Regions from separate parts of the Blautia sp. SF-50 genome, predicted to be linked through region 4. Evidence: predicted binding sites of a transcription regulator. Region 4 holds the regulator's gene; each other region holds the start of a gene.
The links. The regulator Rex, encoded in region 4, represses fermentation and respiration genes when NADH is low (regulators of the CRP and FNR family bind a similar motif). The targets are predictions, from matches to a motif close to ATTGTTAANTANTTAACAAT.

Region 1: a site for Rex is predicted at 1,423-1,442, ahead of BLP57_RS02605 (iron-sulfur cluster assembly scaffold protein). Genes of this name have one in related genera too.
Region 2: a site for Rex is predicted at 1,187-1,206, ahead of BLP57_RS04835 (L-lactate dehydrogenase). Genes of this name have one in related genera too.
Region 3: a site for Rex is predicted at 1,344-1,363, ahead of BLP57_RS04220 (oxidoreductase). Genes of this name have one in related genera too.

The regions. Positions count from the first base shown of each region.
Region 1 is NZ_FMUW01000003.1:41,706-43,915, reverse strand. It holds gene BLP57_RS02610 (GGGtGRT protein) at 1-487, opposite strand, end outside; gene BLP57_RS02605 (iron-sulfur cluster assembly scaffold protein) at 528-1,220, opposite strand; gene BLP57_RS02600 (TraX family protein) at 1,467-2,204, shown strand.
Region 2 is NZ_FMUW01000005.1:117,199-119,408, forward strand. It holds gene BLP57_RS04830 (FMN-binding protein) at 1-881, shown strand, start outside; gene BLP57_RS04835 (L-lactate dehydrogenase) at 1,229-2,176, shown strand.
Region 3 is NZ_FMUW01000004.1:160,476-162,685, forward strand. It holds gene BLP57_RS04220 (oxidoreductase) at 1-1,301, opposite strand, end outside; gene BLP57_RS04225 (NUDIX hydrolase) at 1,616-2,119, shown strand.
Region 4 is NZ_FMUW01000002.1:243,261-245,470, reverse strand. It holds gene BLP57_RS02395 (NAD(P)H-hydrate dehydratase) at 1-527, opposite strand, end outside; gene BLP57_RS02390 (redox-sensing transcriptional repressor Rex) at 589-1,236, opposite strand; gene BLP57_RS02385 (ABC-F family ATP-binding cassette domain-containing protein) at 1,451-2,210, shown strand, end outside.

The DNA of each region.
Region 1 (2,210 bases), on a different contig from region 4:
TCTGAGCAGCGTCTTTTCCAAGACCGTTCAGGATAACACGAAGAGGTTTTTTACGAACTTTGTTTGCTTTCTCGGCGATACCGATAGCACCCTCAGCTGCTGCGAAGGACTCATGTCCTGCAAGGAAGCAGAAGCAGTCTGTCTCTTCCTCAAGAAGCATCTTTCCAAGGTTTCCATGTCCAAGACCTACTTTACGTGTGTCTGCAACGGATCCCGGGATACAGAAAGCCTGAAGGCCTTCTCCGATAGCTGCTGCTGCGTCAGCGGCTCTTCTGCAGCCTTTTTTGATCGCGATAGCTGCACCTACTGTGTAAGCCCAGCAAGCGTTCTCGAAGCAGATCGGCTGAATGCCTTTGATCTGATCGTAAACGTTCAGTCCTGCGTCTTTAGTGATTTTCTCAGCTTCTTCGATAGAAGCGATTCCATAGCTGTTTAAAACAGAATTGATCTTGTCAATTCGTCTCTCATATGATTCAAATAAAGCCATTTCCTGTAACCTCCTGATATTTTTACCTTACGAAGTGTAATTACTCTTTTCTTGGGTCGATGATCTTAACAGCATCTGCAACACGACCGTACTGACCTTTTGCTTTCTCCCATGCTGTGTTCGGGTCATCACCTTTCTTAATGAAGTCAGTCATTTTTCCAAGGCTTACGAACTGATATCCGATGATCTCATCGTTCTCATCAAGAGCGATACCTGTAACATAACCCTCAGCCATCTCAAGGTAACGAGGTCCTTTTTTCAGAGTTCCATACATTGTACCAACCTGAGAACGAAGTCCTTTTCCAAGGTCCTCAAGACCAGCTCCTACTGCAAGTCCGTCCTCGGAGAATGCAGACTGGGAACGTCCGTAAACGATCTGAAGGAAAAGCTCTCTCATAGCTGTATTGATTGCATCACATACAAGGTCTGTGTTCAGCGCCTCCATAACGGTAAGTCCTGGAAGGATCTCAGAAGCCATAGCTGCAGAGTGAGTCATTCCTGAACATCCGATCGTCTCAACAAGTGCCTCCTGGATGATTCCCTCTTTAACGTTAAGGGAAAGCTTACAAGCACCCTGCTGCGGAGCACACCAGCCAACACCGTGTGTAAATCCGGAGATATCCTTTACTTCTTTTGCCTGAACCCATTTTGCTTCTTCCGGGATCGGAGCGGCACCATGATGTACGCCCTGTGCCACTGGACACATTTCTTCTACTTCGCGTGAATAAATCATTTTAAAACTCCTTTCAAGTATAGATTGACCGATGTTATTGAGAAAAAAAGTTCGATAACACCCTATGGCTATTTTCTCACAAAACCTTTGTTTCGTCCAGTCATATTTGATAAAATTTTGCCATAAAACGCATAATATTGGTAGTTATTCCGGCAGTATTGCATGCCTAACTGTCAAATATTTCTGGCAACTACTGTATGTATGTGATAATATATTAGCAAGTTTAACCTTGGAGGTATATTTTTCATGAATGCATCTGTGGATTCTGTTTTTCCAGAAAAATACCGCATTCTCAGCGGAAGCGCTCTGAAGATGATCGCGATCATCACCATGCTGATCGATCATATCGGAGCTGTGCTGCTCAGTATGTATCAGCCTGCACAGAAAATCCTGTTTACACTTTTCGGCAGAGAATATACTGTATATCTTATTTTCCGCGATATCGGAAGAGCTGCTTTTCCCATCTTCTGTTTTCTCCTGCTGGAAGGCTTCCGTCATACACGGAGCCGGTTCCTCTATGGAAGAAATCTCCTTCTTTTTGCGCTGCTCTCAGAAATTCCGTGGAATCTGATGTTTACAAATACGCTGCGTTACGAAAGACAAAATGTGTTTTTTACGCTTTTCCTCGGATATCTGGCCTTTTGTGCCATTGAATATTTCCAGGCCAGACCTTCGATGCAGCTTCTCTGCATCCTTGGACTGCTTGTCATTTCCATTTTTCTGAAAGCAGACTATGGATGGCGGGGGTATATCTTCCTGCTGATCATGTTCTATATGCGAAACGATAAGCCAGGCCAGGCAATCCTCGGAAGCTGCTGGCTTTACTATGAATGGAGAGCCTCCTTTGCCTTTCTGTCCATTAACCTGTACAATGGAAAAAGAGGCTTCATCCGCGGAAAATCAGCAAAATATTTCTTTTACTGGTTTTACCCAGTCCATATTATAGGACTGGTCATACTTCGACAGCTTTTGTTTTTATCTTAATCCCGC
Region 2 (2,210 bases), on a different contig from region 4:
CTATACCTGCGGCAACTGCTTTACCAACTCCGACATCAGCTCCGTCACCTACAAAAAAACCATCCAAAAAACCATCTCCTACAAAGAAACCGGAAGATCCGGACAGTCCCAAAAAATATCTGGATGGTAAATATACAGCTTCGGCAAAGGGCTTCAATGGAGACGTGAAAGTAATTGTGACCATCAAGGATGGAGTGATCGAAGCTCTGAAACAGGAAAATACGGACACAAAGCAGTTTTTTGAAAAAGCATGGAGCGTGCTGGAAGAACAGATCATCGGTACAGATTCTGTGGATGATATTGATGCAGTCAGCGGAGCAACCTATTCCTCCAACGGGATTCTGGATGCTGTAAAAAAAGCCCTCAAAGAAGCGGTTAATCCGGAGTATGGAAAGAAACCCACACCAACTCCTACAAAGAAACCGATACCAAAGCCAACAGCCACACCGAAACCTACGGCAACGCCGAAACCAACAGCCACACCGAAGCCAACAGAGACGCCGGCAGCAACCCCGACGCCGGTTCCTGAAAAACCCAATGTAACTCCAACACCAGGGACAGATGAGCCGGATGCAACACCGGAGCCAACGGAAGCACCGGAACCGGTGGGAAGGTACAGAGATGGAACGTATACAGGCTCGGCTTTTGGATATGGAGGAAAAACATATCTGACAATTACGATCTCAGGAGGCCAGATCGCATCCATTGAGCAGACAAATCAGGATACACCGGAATTTTTTGATCCTGCATGGAGCACGATCTATTCTCAGATCATGGCAAACCAGTCGGCGGATGGGATCGATACTGTCAGCGGAGCCACATATTCCTCCGAAGGGATTCTGGACGCTGCACAAAAGGCCCTTGCCCAGGCAAAGAATTAACCGGGTGAACGTTGGAGCAGCTATAAACATCTGAATCTAAGCCAATAATAAGAGGTGAAAGAAACCTCTGGACTTCTTGATTTTTTTTGAAGTTCAGAGGTTTTTTGCTAGGTTTCTGAAATTGCTTCTATAAATCGATAAAAAAATAACAGGAATGTATACAGAATAATAGGAGAAATATCAGAAAATATAAGCGGTTTAAATAATTTGAAATGCAAATTAGCGGGGATTAACCTGAGAAATACAATAAAATTTTTATTGCACAGGGCAATGTTTTATGTTATGTTTGAATGTGTGTAATTAAAGTTGTTATTAAAATGACAAACAACGCTGAAAGGAGAACAAATATGAGCAGTAAAATTACGATCATCGGAGCAGGAAGTGTAGGAGCAACTATCGCCTATACCTTATCACAGAGGAGTATTGCATCAGAGATCGTTCTGATCGATATTAACAAAGATAAGGCTGAAGGTGAGGTTATGGATATTGAGCAGGGAACCAGTTTCCGTGAGCCGATCTCCATCGTGGCAGGAGATTACCCGGATGCTGTAGATTCTGACATTGTGATCATCACTTCCGGTATTGCCAGAAAACCGGGACAGACTCGCATCGAGCTGACACAGACCAACGTCAACATTATGAAGAGTATTACTCCGGAGATCGTAAAGGTGGCTCCCAAAGCGCTTTATATTATCGTAAGTAATCCATGTGATATTATGACTTATGCATTTGCAAAGCTTTCCGGACTGCCGGAAAATCAGATCCTTGGTTCCGGAACCGCCCTGGATACGGCCCGTCTCCGCTGCAGACTTTCCCAGCACTACGGTGTATCTGAGAAAAACATCCACGCCTATGTATTCGGAGAGCATGGAGATACTTCCTTTGTACCGTGGTCCAGAGCCTTTGTTGCAGGTGCGACCCTTGATGAGTTTGACAAGATCGTTCATGAGGATCAGAAAGATCTGCAGCCACTTGACAGAGAAGAGGTTCTGGAGTATGTTCATACTTCAGGATCAACTGTGATCGCCAAGAAGGGTGCTACATTTTATGCGGTAGCCGTATCTGTTTGCAGACTTTGCTCGCTTCTTCTTGCAGCATCTGATACAATAGTCAGTGTATCAACCATGCTTCACGGAGAGTACGGTGTTGAAGACGTATGTCTTAGTACCATGGCTTCTATCGGACCGGAAGGCGTAAAACGTATCGTTCGTGTTCCGCTGACCGAGGAGGAGACAGAGAAGCTTCATGCAAGCGCCAATGCTCTGAAGGACGTGATCGCACAGATTGATCTTTGATAAATGTCAGAAGCTGTGTAAAGAGGAAAAAGCA
Region 3 (2,210 bases), on a different contig from region 4:
AGACGGTTCTTTGCAGGGATCTTTGAGATCAGAGATGCAAGTCCGCCAAGCTCATTGCTTTTTTCCAGAAGGAAGGTATTGCATCCAACCTCTGCGGCTGTACAGGCAGCTTCCAGTCCGGCAGTGCCACCGCCGATAACGACCACGTTGCAGTTTTTATTTACATGTTTTTTCTTATATACATCGCCCTCAAGAACAGATGGGTTTACAGTACAGCGGATCGGACGGTTTACACCGATACGGTTTCCGGCACAGCCAACGTTACAGGAGATACATTTGCGGAGGTCACACTCATGACCTGTGGCAACCTTGTTTACCCATGCAGGGTCTGCAATCAGACCACGGCCCATACCGATCAGGTCTGCATCACCGTCAGCCAGGATACGCTCAGCAACCTTCGGGTCACGGACATTACCCATGGAGATACATGGCTTGTTGAATTTTTCTCTTACGGCCTTTGCCATGTAGGAACGCCATCCGTCCGGGAGATAATTTGCATCGATCTGGTACTGGATGGAACCGTTAAGTCCGCAGGAAACATCAAAGATATCAACCTCTTCCTGAAGATAATCCAGGTATTCCAGAGTATCCTCCAGTGTATTTCCGCCTTCCATCAGCTCATCCGCACTGAGACGGAGCATGATCGGGAAGAAAGGTCCTACCTGTTTCCTTACCTCATCGATGACCATACGGCAGAAACGGGTACGGTTCTCAACAGATCCGCCGAACTCATCGGTACGCTTGTTTGTGATCGGGGAGAGGAACTGACTGATCAGATAGGAGTGTCCTGCATGGATCTCTACCGCGTCAAAGCCAGCTGTCTGTGCACGTTTTGCAGCCTCACCGTATTTTTTTACGATGTGAAGGATCTCATTTTTGGAAAGAGGACGCGGGATCTCGCCGCCTTCTTTGGATGGAACGTCAGATGCGGAAACCGGCTGCATGTTGATCCTGGAAGAAACAGCAGAAGCTCCGGCATGGTTGATCTGGATCGCAATCTTTGTTCCGTATCTATGAATATTTTCACAGAATTTGAAAAGACGTGGCAGATAGTTGTCATGGTCGATGCGCAGCTGTGTGGTTCCGTTGGAGCCCTGCGGGGAATCGATGCTTGCGTTCTCTACGATGATGAGACCTGTGCCACCCTTTGCACGCTGCTCATAATAATTGATATGAAGAAAACTCATTTCGCCGTTCTGTTCACCGTAGTTGGTGCCCATCGGCATCATAACAATACGGTTCTTGATAGTCATATTTTTAACGGTTAATGGGGAAAAAATATGCGGATAATCATTCTTCATCTGGAAAAACCTCCCTGGTTATTTTAAATAGAATCGTTTGTTTGTGTTAATTATATAACAAAAATATCTATAAAACTAATTCATAATACAAGTGATATAATAAAAATAATCTATAGATTTTCTTATGAGATAAAAGGAGCAGAATGTGCAGATAGCAGCTGAAAAAAAATAACTGGAAAAGGGTAGCAGATTCCAGGGTTTACATACAGGACTTTAGCGTGGTATCATAACAAATAAAAAAGATACAGAACACGGGGAGACGGAAATGTAAGACCATATTACCGTGAAATGTAAAAAAGACAGGAGATAGAAAAATGGAATTCTGGGATATTTACGATGCAGATAAGAAACCGACAGGACGAACTATGAAGCGCAATGACTGGTGTTTAAAGGATGGAGAGTATCATCTGACAGTTTTGGGCGTGGTAGCAAGACCGGACAAGACCTTTCTTATTACTAAACGTGTGATGACAAAGGCCTGGGCTCCGGGCTGGTGGGAGGTTTCCGGCGGTGCAGCCCAGGCAGGAGAGGCTTCCCGTGATGCAGTACTCCGTGAGGTGAAAGAGGAGACCGGACTGGACGCCAGTGAGGCAGAGGGCGGATACCTTTTTACATATAAAAGAGAGAACCCGGGGGAAGGAGATAATTACTTTGTGGATGTGTACCGTTTTGTCATGGATGTGGAGGATAAGGATCTGAAGCTTCAGACAGAAGAGACAGACGGATATATGTTTGCAACCCTGGAGCAGATCCGGGCGTTTGCCGCAGAGGGAAAATTCCTACATTATGACAGTATTAAGAAGGTGTTTGAGTTCTGAGCAGATTTCTGACTGGTTTTCCGCGAGGATTTGAAAATAAATGTTGTTTTTTGTGGATTTATATTTTTAAAAACGTTGTTTTTTGACTTGT
Region 4 (2,210 bases):
ACAGTCAGATCGGCGCTGAAGGCAATTCCCATTTCCAGGCCAGTATCTCCGTTCACTCCTGACGGGATGTCAACTGCGATCTTTTTGGCCCTCGCACTGTTCATCTCATGGATGATATCAGCATAATGCCCCTCGATCGGACGCGTCAGGCCTACCCCAAACACGGCATCTACTATAGTAGTATATTCACTCCACTGCGGGTTATTCACCTCCGGGACACGATAACCGGAAGCGATCTTATACTGAAGAGCAGTCTCTCTGGTCATTTTATCTTTGTTTCCGACCATATAAAACTCTACCCGGATCCCCTTCAGATGGAACAATCTGGCAACAGCGATACCGTCACCGCCATTATTTCCGCTTCCGCAGACTACCAGGATCCTTTCGTCCTTCTGGAGATACTTTTCTGTTTCCTCTACCACCTTCAGTGCTGCCCGCTCCATCAGAACCTCGGAGGGAACTCCGATCTCACGGATCGTTGTGGAGTCCAGATCCTTCATTTCTTTGCAGGTAACAAGCTTCTTCATTCTGTCTTCTGCCTCCCCTCTGTCATAGAGAAAGCTGCCGTTTCCGGCAGCTTAACAATTCTTACTTATCCACATGTTCCTGCCTGTATTTACTGAGATTATAAGACAGTGTCATCAGACTCTCGGAAAGATGAACGTTCTCTACGATCACATCATCCGGTGTCTCAAGATCGAGATGTGCAAAATTCCAGATTGCCTTGATCCCGTTCTCCACCAGGATATCCGCCATTTCCTTGGCTTTATTCTTGGGAAGTGTCAGAATCGCGATCTCCACGTTATTCTCTCTCAGGAAAAACGGAAGCTCACTGAGCATTTGGATCTCAAGTCCACGGACTGCGATGCCCTCAAGCACAGGATTTACGTCAAAGATACCAACCAGCCTGAACCCGCGCTTCTCAAAATCCACATAATTGGCAAGTGCCTGTCCCAGATTACCGGCACCCAGGATGATCATCGGATGAACGGTATCCAGTCCCAGGATCTTACCGATCTCTGTATAAAGATAGTGTACATTATAGCCATACCCCTGCTGCCCAAAACCGCCAAAATTATTAAGATCCTGACGGATCTGAGAAGCTGTGGTATGCATCTTCTTACTTAATTCATTGGAAGAAATACGTTCTACATTATCTTCCATCAGCTCTCCTAAGTAGCGGTAATAGCGTGGCAGACGCTTAATCACCGCTTTCGAGATTTGTTTTGTCTCCACGATAGTTTTCCTCCTTACCTTACACTAGGTTAATTATAACGAATTGACATTTTCCTGTCAATTAAAGTTGTCTATTCTGTACAAATTTCTTTATATTTTTTCTAATAATTGATTTTTTCTTTGAAATCCCGGCAGTTTCCGTTATAATAGGTGGAGGATTTTTCCCTGTTCAGACATAAACAGGGGTGATTCTTTATACAGGAGGACAGTTTTTATGATTTTATCATGTCAGAATATATGCAAGGCCTTTGGCGAAAAAGTAATTTTAAATGATGCATCCTTTCACATTGAAGACCGTGAAAAGGCTGCTCTGATCGGCTGCAACGGTGCAGGAAAGACCACACTGCTGCGTATCATCATGCAGGAGCTTTCTGCTGATTCCGGTACCGTGGTGCTTGCCCGGGATAAAAATATCGGCTATCTTGCCCAGTACCAGGATATCCACGGACATCATACCATCTACGAAGAGCTTCTTACCACCAAGCAGCACATCATCGATATGGAACGCCGTATCCGCAATATGGAACAGGAAATGAACACGGTGACCGGTGATGAGCTGAACCGTCTGATGGAAACCTATACCCGCCTGACCCATCAGTTTGAGCTGGAGAACGGATACGCTTACAAAAGTGAGCTGACCGGTGTCTTAAAGGGTCTCGGCTTCACGGAGGAAGATTATGACAAGCAGATCGAAACTCTTTCCGGCGGTCAGAAAACCCGTGTGGCGCTGGGCAAGATGCTTCTTTCCAAGCCGGATATCCTGCTTCTGGATGAGCCAACCAATCACCTGGATATGGAAAGCATCTCCTGGCTGGAAACTTATCTTCTGAATTATCCGGGAGCTGTTTTTATCGTCTCCCATGACCGTTATTTTCTGGATAAGGTGGTCACCAAGGTCATTGAGATCGAAGCCGGACAGACCCGCGTATACAGCGGCAACTACTCTGCCTATGCTCTCAAGAAGGCTCAGCTTC